Regions from separate parts of the Ferdinandcohnia sp. QZ13 genome, predicted to be linked through region 3. Evidence: riboswitches for the same ligand, from Rfam matches in the RefSeq annotation. Region 3 holds a riboswitch; each other region holds the start of a gene.
The links. Region 3 has a riboswitch for S-adenosylmethionine ahead of RGU12_RS00060 (carboxymuconolactone decarboxylase family protein). Riboswitches for the same ligand answer to the same signal wherever they lie in the genome.

Region 1 (3,280 bases), on a different contig from region 3:
TAGTAATACCCGCTAATACGGATAAAACAAGTTGGTTCGGTTGAAGTGAATCTTTGATGGACTGTAATGCAGTTCCTGCATCTTTAGGTTTCATTGCGAGGACAATTATATCGACACTTTTTAGTGGTAAATCTTGGCTTACTAAACCATTAATCTTATAAACAGATTCTAACTGTTGTAGTCTTTCCGTACTCGTTCTGTTGGTAACAAAAATCTGTTTAGATGGGACTTTTCCAGCTGCAACAATTCCTGAAATCATCGCTTCTGCCATGGACCCTGCCCCTATAAAAGCAATCGTTTTTTCATGTAACATCAAATGTCTCCCTTGTGGTGAATTTTAAACACAGTACTTATCGTAACATCTTTAAAATCATAAACAAGGGATTCTTGGAATGTCATATGCATATGAATCAAATAGTTAGTGTAAACGCTACCATAAAAAGCTAATCACATCTAACCATCTGATACGCGCTCACACCGTCGCTGAGGATAATATTTGAAGGTTGGACAAGCATCAGAGGATTGGGTCAGAGGAACAGGTTCTGCGTCCCCATTCATGGTAGACTAAAGCAAAAGGAGATGGGGAATGTGGAAAAATACCCTTACATAGAACAATTATTTATCGGGAAACCCAAAACGTTTGGAGACCCGAATGCGAAGAAACTCATGGACAAAGAATGGACAAGTGGAATTTTTAAAGAGCCGGTTCACACACCACTTTGGCTCGGAAAGGAGAATTTAGAAGGAGACGGCCAAGCAGATTTAAAAAATCATGGAGGACCCGAAAAGGCGGTTCTCGCCTATGCAGCAACGCATTATGAAAAATGGCAAAGTGAATTGGAGAATGAAAGGATTCAGGCAGGTGCAATGGGGGAAAATTTCTCTATTGTGGGGTTGGATGAAACCAATGTGTGCATTGGAGATATTTATGAGGTCGGTGAAGCCCTGGTACAAATTTCTCAACCGCGTCAACCGTGTTGGAAGCCAGCTCGACGGTTTAAAATACTAGATTTTGCATTACGGATTCAAAAAAGTGGTCGAACAGGATGGTACTTTCGTGTTGTCAAAGAAGGCATAGTAAAAAGACACGATACAATCAAATTGATTGAACGATCCTATCCAGAATGGTCGATCGCCCGTTGCAACGAAATCATGCATGAAAAGAAAGACGATTTAGACTCAGCTGCAAAACTAGCCACATGCGAACACCTTGCAGTCAACTGGAAAGAAACCCTCACAAAGCGGCTTAAAGGCGAGTCAAAATCAATTGATAGCCGTGTTTACGGACCAAATACATAATATCTTAAATGAAGGATGAGACCTTCTCCGAAAGCCCAATCAAGCCATTTTATATGAATGCCATGGGTTGATATATTCAATCGTTTCAAATAGATTTAAAATTATTCCAATATATATTTTTCCGTATTAAAAAAATAACAAAAAGATATCAAATATATTGACAATTATATTTTACGGATGTATAGTGTGATTTATATTAAAAATACTTCTTATCAAGAGAGGTGGAGGGACTGGCCCTTTGAAACCTCGGCAGCGGACAATTCGTACCGTGCCAATTCCAGCAAGTTACTTGAGAGATAAGAAGAGGATAATGGAATTGACCTTCTGCCCTCTTCTGTCTGAAGAGGGCTTTTTATATTTTCATAAAATAATATATTCTGATTATAAGAATAACTAATAATATGCTATTCAAAATATTAAAGTAACATTTTTAAGGGACACGAAAGGAGATCAAAAATGATAGAGTTTCAAGAACTGATTAAGGTATATGACAGCGGCGGTAAGAAAGTGCACGCTTTAAATAACGTCAATTTGAAAATTAACAAAGGAGAAATTTACGGGGTGGTCGGATTCAGTGGCGCCGGCAAAAGTTCATTAATTCGATGTGTGAATTTCCTTGAACGCCCAACCTCCGGAAAGGTCATTGTTGACGGTCACGACCTAACAACTCTTTCCGAAAAGCAGATCCGTGAAGTAAAGAAAAATATCGGGATGGTATTCCAACACTTTAACCTTTTAAACTCAAAAACAGTATACGCGAATGTCGCAATGCCACTTATTTTAAGCAAAACACCGAAGGAACAAATTAAAAAGCGTGTTACTGAACTGCTTGAATTCGTCGGTCTAGGTGATAAAGCCGATGTCTATCCCGACCAACTTTCTGGAGGGCAAAAGCAACGAGTTGGTATCGCCAGAGCATTAGCAACGCAGCCTTCGATTCTTCTATGCGATGAAGCAACCTCTGCACTCGATCCACAGACAACAAGCTCCATCTTGCAATTGTTGCAAAAAATCAATAAAGAATACAACATTACGATCTTAATGATCACTCATGAAATGTCTGTAATTCGTGAAATTTGTGATCGTGTAGCTGTCATGGAAGCAGGGCAAGTGATTGAAGAAGGAACTGTCTTTGATGTCTTTTCCGCACCAAAGACACAAACCGCACAAAACTTTGTCAGCACTGTTATGCACGATCAAATACCCGAGTCCATTTTAAGCATGATTAATAACAACCAGGGATCTCAAAACATTTTCCGAATAAGCTTTGTCGGTCAGTCAACAGGAAAGCCGTTTTTATCTCAACTCGCTAAGAAATTGGATATCGATATCAACGTACTGTTCGGTAGCATCACAGAACTTCAAGGTATCCCATTTGGTAATTTGATTGTGGAAATTCAGGGACCTGACGCAGAGGTAAAACGCGCTTTAACGTATATGCAATCACAACAAATAAGCTTCAAGGAAGTGACATCCCATGCTAGTTAATACGGAACAAATCATCGAAGCGCTCATTGAAACGATACAAATGGTTGCCTTCTCTTTTATCTTTTCAATTATTCTCGGGCTGCCACTCGGCATTCTCCTTTTTGTAACCCGTAAAGGTCAGATACTTGAGAATCAGCCGGTTTTTACCGTTGTAAATGCAATCATTAATATTTTCCGTTCCATTCCATTCATTATTTTACTGGTAGCAATCATTCCGATTACCCGGTTGATCGTTGGAACATCAATTGGAACAGCTGCTGCAATTGTTCCGCTCGTATTTTACGCCGGACCATATATTGCCAGATTAGTAGAAAGCTCATTGCTTGAAGTGGACGAAGGTGTGCTTGAAGCAGCTAATGCGATGGGAGCTACTCCCTTCCAAACAATTTTTCGATTCTTACTTCCCGAAGCGCTCAGTTCATTAGTCGTAAACTTTACAATTGCGACAATCGGGCTGATCGGTGCTTCTGCCATGGCCGGTACTGTCGGTGGT
Region 2 (3,280 bases), 1.0 Mb from region 3:
TCTTTGCAGATAAAGCTAAGCCAAAGGCAGCCGTAATTCCAATTGCCGGAGCCCCACGTACTTTTAAAGAAACGATACTTTCCCATACATCCTCAATTGTAACTAGGTCGATAAATACAGTTTCTAACGGGAGTTTTGTTTGATCTAATAGTTTGATAGAAGTTTCATTCCACTGAACCGATTGTGGAACAGTTTTTATGTTCGTCATGATGTCACTCCTTAGCTGTTTTGTCTACATAGTTTCGTAGAATTCGCAGTTCCTTAATAGACTTACGGTCACGGATTAACGCTTTTCCTAAACGAAGGGCATGCTGTTTCGCTGAGATTCTCTCCTCGAAGTTTTCAATTCCATCCAAATCGGCAACATGGGCTAGCCCGATTGTTCTGCGAATTAACTCACAGCCTGCAAATCCGATTGCATCTTCAAATGCTTGCTCAAGAACATATTCCAAATAGCCATCAGTATCACGGTATTGTTCCACAGCATCCTTTTTCCAAGCATGTGTAAAGGTTGCCAAAAACACATCCCATGTTTTTTCAATATGCTGATAGAGCGGCTCACGGTTTTCGGAATTCCGCGAAATGGCATTTACTAAAAGATTGGCAATGAATTGCCCAAGGTCAAAGCCGAGTGGTCCAAAATAAGCAAATTCCGGATCAATTACTTTTGTCTCTGTCTCGCTTGCGAAAATACTTCCCGTGTGTAAATCCCCATGTAATAAAGCATCTGCTTGTGTTAAGAACTTTTGCTTTAACTTTGCAACCTCAAGCTTAAGTGATTGGTCTACCCAAATTTGCTCAACATCAATTCGTAGCTCTTCTTCAAAGCTATTCGTATCGATATCAAAAAATGGATCGGTGAATACAAGATCCTCCGTAATTTTACACAGGTCAGGGTTAATGAATTTTTGCACTAGCACTTTTTTCTTAAGTGGCTCTAGTCCAAAATCTGATGAATAGAATAGGGTTTTCGCTAAATATGTTCCGATGTGCTCTGATAAAAGAGGGAAGTTTTTACCCTCAATTAGGCCAGCTCTTGCTATTTGTAAACGGGAAAGGTCTTCCATTACTGTAATGGCTAGTTGCTCATCCGTATAATAAACCTTTGGCACAAGTGCTGGTGCATAGTCAGCAGCCGTTAATAATGCATTTGCTTCGATGGTTGCACGTTTAAGGGATAATGGCCAACTCTCTCCAACGACCTTTGCATATGGTAAAGCTTGCTTGATAATGATTCCATTATCGCTATCTATAGGGGTAATATGGAAAACTAGATTTAGATTTCCATCTCCGATTTCTTTGCATTGCAGTACTGTTCCTTCTTCAAACAAGCGAAGACGTGTGGCTAATGCCACCGCTGTACTTTCTGTTAATCGTTCATAAATGGATTGATGTGAAATTGCCATTTTATATACCTCCAGTAATATTTTTTAATATTATTTTTACAGACTGACTTGAAAACGCTTGTCAGACTAGGCGCGCAGCCGAGAGAAGACGCGAATAGAAGTTGCCTTCATGAGCGGACGATTGAGGCAAGCAACGACGTATGCGAGCGTTTTTCAACAGTCTGGGAGGCTTTTCGAACAGAAAAGCCTCTTTCACATTGAAAGAGGCTTGAAGACACAGCATCAAACCTCTTATCTGCCAGGAAATCAAATGTTTCCTGTTGGAATTAGCACCGTGCCTTGTGGGTTTTTCCCTGCGCTATAAAGTTAGCGCCCCATTTTGCAATGGAATTACGGTCGGTTGCTGGGCTTCATAGGGCCAAGTCCCTCTGCCTGCTCTTGATAAGAGATCAAGTATAACGATATTTGAATTTTTTATTAATACTGATGAGAATCATAACAACGAATACACATAATTGTCAATATATTTTTATTTATATAAATCCGGTCGACGATCCTGGAAAATCGGAATTTGCTTTCTAACTTCTTGCACCTTGCTAAGGTCAATTTCCCCAATTAATGTTGTGCTTTCCGTGCCTGCTTCGGCAATAATTGTTCCCCAAGGATCGATAATCATCGAATGACCGCCAAATACGTTATCAGGGTTACTACCAACACAATTACAAGCAACGACATAGCATTGATTTTCAATTGCTCGGCTTAGGAGTAAAGTACGCCAATGCTCAAGCCGAGGAAGTGGCCACTCCGCTACCACGAATAGAATTTCAGCGCCACTTGTTGTATGTGCGCGTATCCATTCAGGGAAGCGTATATCATAGCAAATAACGCCTGCAGCGGGTATGTTCTCAATCGTGAAATCACCTTTTGCTTCGCCAGCTTGTAAATACAAATGCTCATCCATGAGTTGGAAGAGATGGAGCTTACTATATTCACCGATTATTTCTCCGTCACGATTAAAGACAAACATTGTGTTTGTAACGCCATGTTCAGTCTTTTTGGCAATCGAGCCTGCTATAATATTAACTGAATATTGTTTTGCTAAATTTTTTATAAAAGCATTTGTTTCATTCCCGTTATCATCTGCAATTTCATTTAATCTTGTTAAGTCATACCCAGTTGTCCAAAGCTCTGGGAGGACGATAATATCGGGTTTATCCTGGTTCATTGTTTTTTCGATCTCTTCAGAGATAAGATCAAAATTTTCTTGCGGTTTTCCAAATTGAATATCATACTGAATACATGCAATTTTTAGATTCATTGGGAACCTCCTGTGAAATGATACTTTACAAGTTAACTCTAACAATATATGATATTAGACTAGTATTTCAAGTATTTTGAAGAAGGTGTATACATGAAAAATTTCGAACAATCTGAAATCCTGCAAAATTTACCGAAGCAGTTTTTTGCTTCACTTGTTGCAAAGGTGAATAACGTTGTTGCCCAGGGGCACGATGTCATCAATTTAGGTCAGGGAAATCCAGATCAGCCAACCCCAAAACACATCGTTGAGGCATTAAAAAGGGGCGCTGAACAACCGAAATTTCATAAATATTCTCCGTTTCGTGGACATTCTTTCTTAAAGAAGGCAGCAACAGAATTTTATCAACGTGAATACGGAGTTGAACTTGATCCAGATACAGAGGTTGCGATTCTTTTTGGAGGGAAGGCAGGATTAGTTGAGATTCCACAATGCCTATTAAATCCAGGTGATATTGCGTTAGTTCCGGATCCTGGGTATCCCGATTATTGGTCAGGAGTTGAACTTGCTCGAGCCGAAATGGCATATATGCCACTGAAAGCGGAAAATGCCTTTTTACCTGACTACTCAGAACTTGAATCAGAAACGCTTGAAAAAGCAAAAGTTATGTTTTTAA
Region 3 (3,280 bases):
CTGACAATTATTATGGCTATGATTGCCTATATGAGAAAAATTAATGCGATTAATAACCAGACATTCCGTACACCCAAAACCACGGTGCTTACCCTTGGGATTTTTGTCATAACGATTGCAGTCGTCTTTGGAATTTACTTTGTGATTTTGTAAGGACTAACTAGGTATAACAAACTTTTCTAAAGTACCTCTGTTCTCGGTCTCTATGCTATAATTTGGAGGGAAATCATAATTAGGAGTGACCATTCTTGGCAATACATGTTGTACTTTATCAACCAGATATTCCGGCTAATACCGGAAATATTGCACGTACTTGTGCGGCAACGGATACAGCCTTACATTTAATCCGACCACTTGGCTTTTCAACAGATGAAGAAATGATAAAACGAGCGGGATTCGATTTCTGGCATTCTGTAAATATCACGTACTATGATTCATTAGATGACTTTTTTTCGAGAAATCAAGGTGAGTTTTACTATATTGAAACGTTTGGCGAAAAAACACATTCAGCCTTTGATTTCAGCGATGTTTCAAAAGAACATTATTTTATGTTTGGAAAAGAAACCACTGGATTACCAAAAGATTTACTAGAAAAACATAAAAATCACTTTTTGAGAATTCCTATGAATCAACATGTTCGATCCCTTAACCTTTCAAATACAGCTGCGATATTGGTATATGAGGCATTAAGACAACAAGGATATCCGAATTTGAAATAAGAAATCTTCCGTCTAGGAGTATTTTTTGTTTGCTTGCACATAGAAAGGCTGGTAATCTTTCAAGCATTTGCTTATTTTCACTGGCTATGTTTAACTAATAGATAGTAACTTAATAATCTAACAATTCGACTAGGGGAGCATGTATTTGCTGAGAGATAGAAATATCGACCCTTTGAACCTGATCTAGGTAACACTAGCGTAGGGAAGTGGAGTTGGTATTTGTCGTGTTTACGATGATATATTGCCGAACCCATTCCTAGTCACTAGTGATGGGTTTTGTTTTTTTATCTCCCCTAATGTCAAAAGTAGAGAGGGGAAATGAAAATGAGTCATTTATTTACAGATCGTTTATGGAATCGAGTAGAACCGATATGGAATTCGTATTTGGAACATCCTTTTGTCAAAGGGATAGGCGAGGGCTGGTTGGAAAAGGAAAAATTTAAGCATTATATGAAACAAGATTATGTGTATTTAATTGAGTATAGCCGTCTATTTGCGATAGGAAGTGCAAAAGCTCCCGATTTAAAAACAATGTCCATTTTTGCAAATCTTTTACATGGTACGCTTGAGGTGGAGATGGATCTTCATCGTCAATATGCTGCGAAATTTGGTATCTCTCATGAAGAACTTGAGGACACCAAGCCCGCAGCAACTACCACTTCCTACACAAGCTACATGCTGAACGTCGCCCATCTTGGGGGTGTTGAAAATGTTGTCGCAGCGGTCCTTACTTGTGCATGGAGTTATAATTTTATCGGAAAAGAGCTCGTAAAATGGCCAGGAGCCATCGAACATGAATTTTATGGAGAATGGGTTAAAATGTATGCATCCGATGAATTTACGAAGTTATCCGATGATTGTAAAACCCTTCTCAATGAAATGGCTAGTGAAAAATCTGAACGAGAACTAGCAACACTTGAAGAAATTGTGGTCAAAACAAGCATGTACGAATACATGTTTTGGGATATGGCGGAAGATTTAGAGGAGTGGCCTATTAATCTATAAGTGTTAAATCTTGAAACTCGATAGAGAGATATGTTTTCGAAATAATCCAATATTTCTGTTGACAAGCTTTTGTCCATTCATGTAAGGTAGTAAATAATAAATTCCTAACTTAAATACGATTTTCTCTTATCAAGAGTCGGGGGAGGAACCTGGTCCGTTGATCCCGCAGCAACCGTTACGATTTGTATCAAGGTGCTAATTCCAGCAAGCAAATGCTTGAAAGATGAGTGTGGACGTACAAAAAGCCTCTTCCTCATCGGAAGAGGCTTTTTTGAATTTTATATGTTTCACTTAACGAACATTAGGTATCCACATTATACAAAACTAAGTAAGTTGATGTGAAAAATCGTATTTTAATTGTGGAAAATACCCAATACCCAAGGGAGAGATGCAAAATGACAGTAACAAAATCAGATAGCTTGTACAAAAAGGAATACTTCGGAAGACTTCCAGAATTGAAACAATATGCTCCAGAGATCTTTCAATCTTTCATCAAATTTGATAGCCAAGCTTTAGCAGCGGGTCGACTTTCAGTGAAACAAAAAGAACTGATAGCCGTGGCGGTCGCACATATCACAGGTTGTCCATATTGCATTGAGTTACATGTTGGTAATGCCAAAAAGAATGACTCAACGAAAGAGGAAGTGGCAGAAGCTATTTTTGTTGCGACTGCATTAAAGGCTGGTTCATCTTTAGCCCATGGAGTGAATGCACTCAACGCTTATGATGGAAATGGCGATGAAGAGCTGTATAAGGCATCCTATTTTGCTAGACTGAAAGAATTTGCGGCCTTGAGTGGAGAGGCATTTAAAGCATTTATAGATTTTGACAGTAAGTCGCTCAAAGCGCAAAACTTAACAGAAAAGGACAAAGAGTTGATTGCAGTTGCTTGTGCACATACGACAGGTTGTCCTTACTGCATCGACCTTCATACGAAGAATGCTAAAAAAGCAGGAGCCGATTTGGAAGAAATTTCAGAAGCCATCTTCGTTGCCATTGCATTAAAAGCAGGATCTGCGCTGGCGCACAGTGTGAACGCACTTAACGCGTATGACGAGAAGTAATTAAGAGAAAAATAATAAGTGAAAAAAACGATTGACAAAAAAATAAAATAAATTTACACTTAAAACAACTATTTTGTATAACAAGATAGTTGTTTTTTATAACTACTATCTTGTTAAACCAACTACCAAAGAATAACTTTATTTTTTTGTTCACTACCTTGTATAACAAACTAGAGGAGGGAGTAAGATGAAATGTCAATAAGAAGCCAATTGTTAAAGGGAGTATTGGATGGATGTGTGTTGGCTGTCATTGAAAAAGAGACAGTCTACGGGTATGAGCTTTCACAAAAACTGTTGAATATTGGGTTAGCTGATGTAAGTGAAGGAACCATTTATCCCATTTTATTGAGACTCCAGAAGAATGGACTTATCCGGGGAGAAATGCGCCCTTCCGAATCAGGACCAAATCGGAAATATTATTTTTTGACAGAAAAGGGGCATGAGGCTTTAGAAGTTATTATCGAAGAATGGGAGCAAATTACAAAACCAGTA

Region 1: another riboswitch for S-adenosylmethionine. It lies ahead of RGU12_RS12255 (methionine ABC transporter ATP-binding protein); the one in region 3 lies ahead of RGU12_RS00060 (carboxymuconolactone decarboxylase family protein).
Region 2: another riboswitch for S-adenosylmethionine. It lies ahead of mtnK (S-methyl-5-thioribose kinase); the one in region 3 lies ahead of RGU12_RS00060 (carboxymuconolactone decarboxylase family protein).

What each region holds. Positions count from the first base shown of each region.
Region 1 covers NZ_JAVIVW010000002.1:118,509-121,788, forward strand. Annotated here, with positions in the region: gene proC (pyrroline-5-carboxylate reductase) at 1-313, opposite strand, end outside; gene RGU12_RS12250 (MOSC domain-containing protein) at 580-1,299, shown strand; SAM riboswitch class I at 1,506-1,602, shown strand; gene RGU12_RS12255 (methionine ABC transporter ATP-binding protein) at 1,756-2,787, shown strand; gene RGU12_RS12260 (methionine ABC transporter permease) at 2,777-3,280, shown strand, end outside.
Region 2 covers NZ_JAVIVW010000001.1:1,048,941-1,052,220, reverse strand. Annotated here, with positions in the region: gene mtnA (S-methyl-5-thioribose-1-phosphate isomerase) at 1-208, opposite strand, end outside; gene mtnK (S-methyl-5-thioribose kinase) at 213-1,406, opposite strand; SAM riboswitch class I at 1,635-1,794, opposite strand; gene RGU12_RS05080 (carbon-nitrogen family hydrolase) at 1,876-2,664, opposite strand; gene RGU12_RS05075 (pyridoxal phosphate-dependent aminotransferase) at 2,758-3,280, shown strand, end outside.
Region 3 covers NZ_JAVIVW010000001.1:11,138-14,417, forward strand. Annotated here, with positions in the region: gene RGU12_RS00045 (YidH family protein) at 1-153, shown strand, start outside; gene trmL (tRNA (uridine(34)/cytosine(34)/5-carboxymethylaminomethyluridine(34)-2'-O)-methyltransferase TrmL) at 249-719, shown strand; TPP riboswitch at 841-941, shown strand; gene tenA (thiaminase II) at 1,044-1,724, shown strand; SAM riboswitch class I at 1,848-1,954, shown strand; gene RGU12_RS00060 (carboxymuconolactone decarboxylase family protein) at 2,120-2,788, shown strand; gene RGU12_RS00065 (PadR family transcriptional regulator) at 2,981-3,280, shown strand, end outside.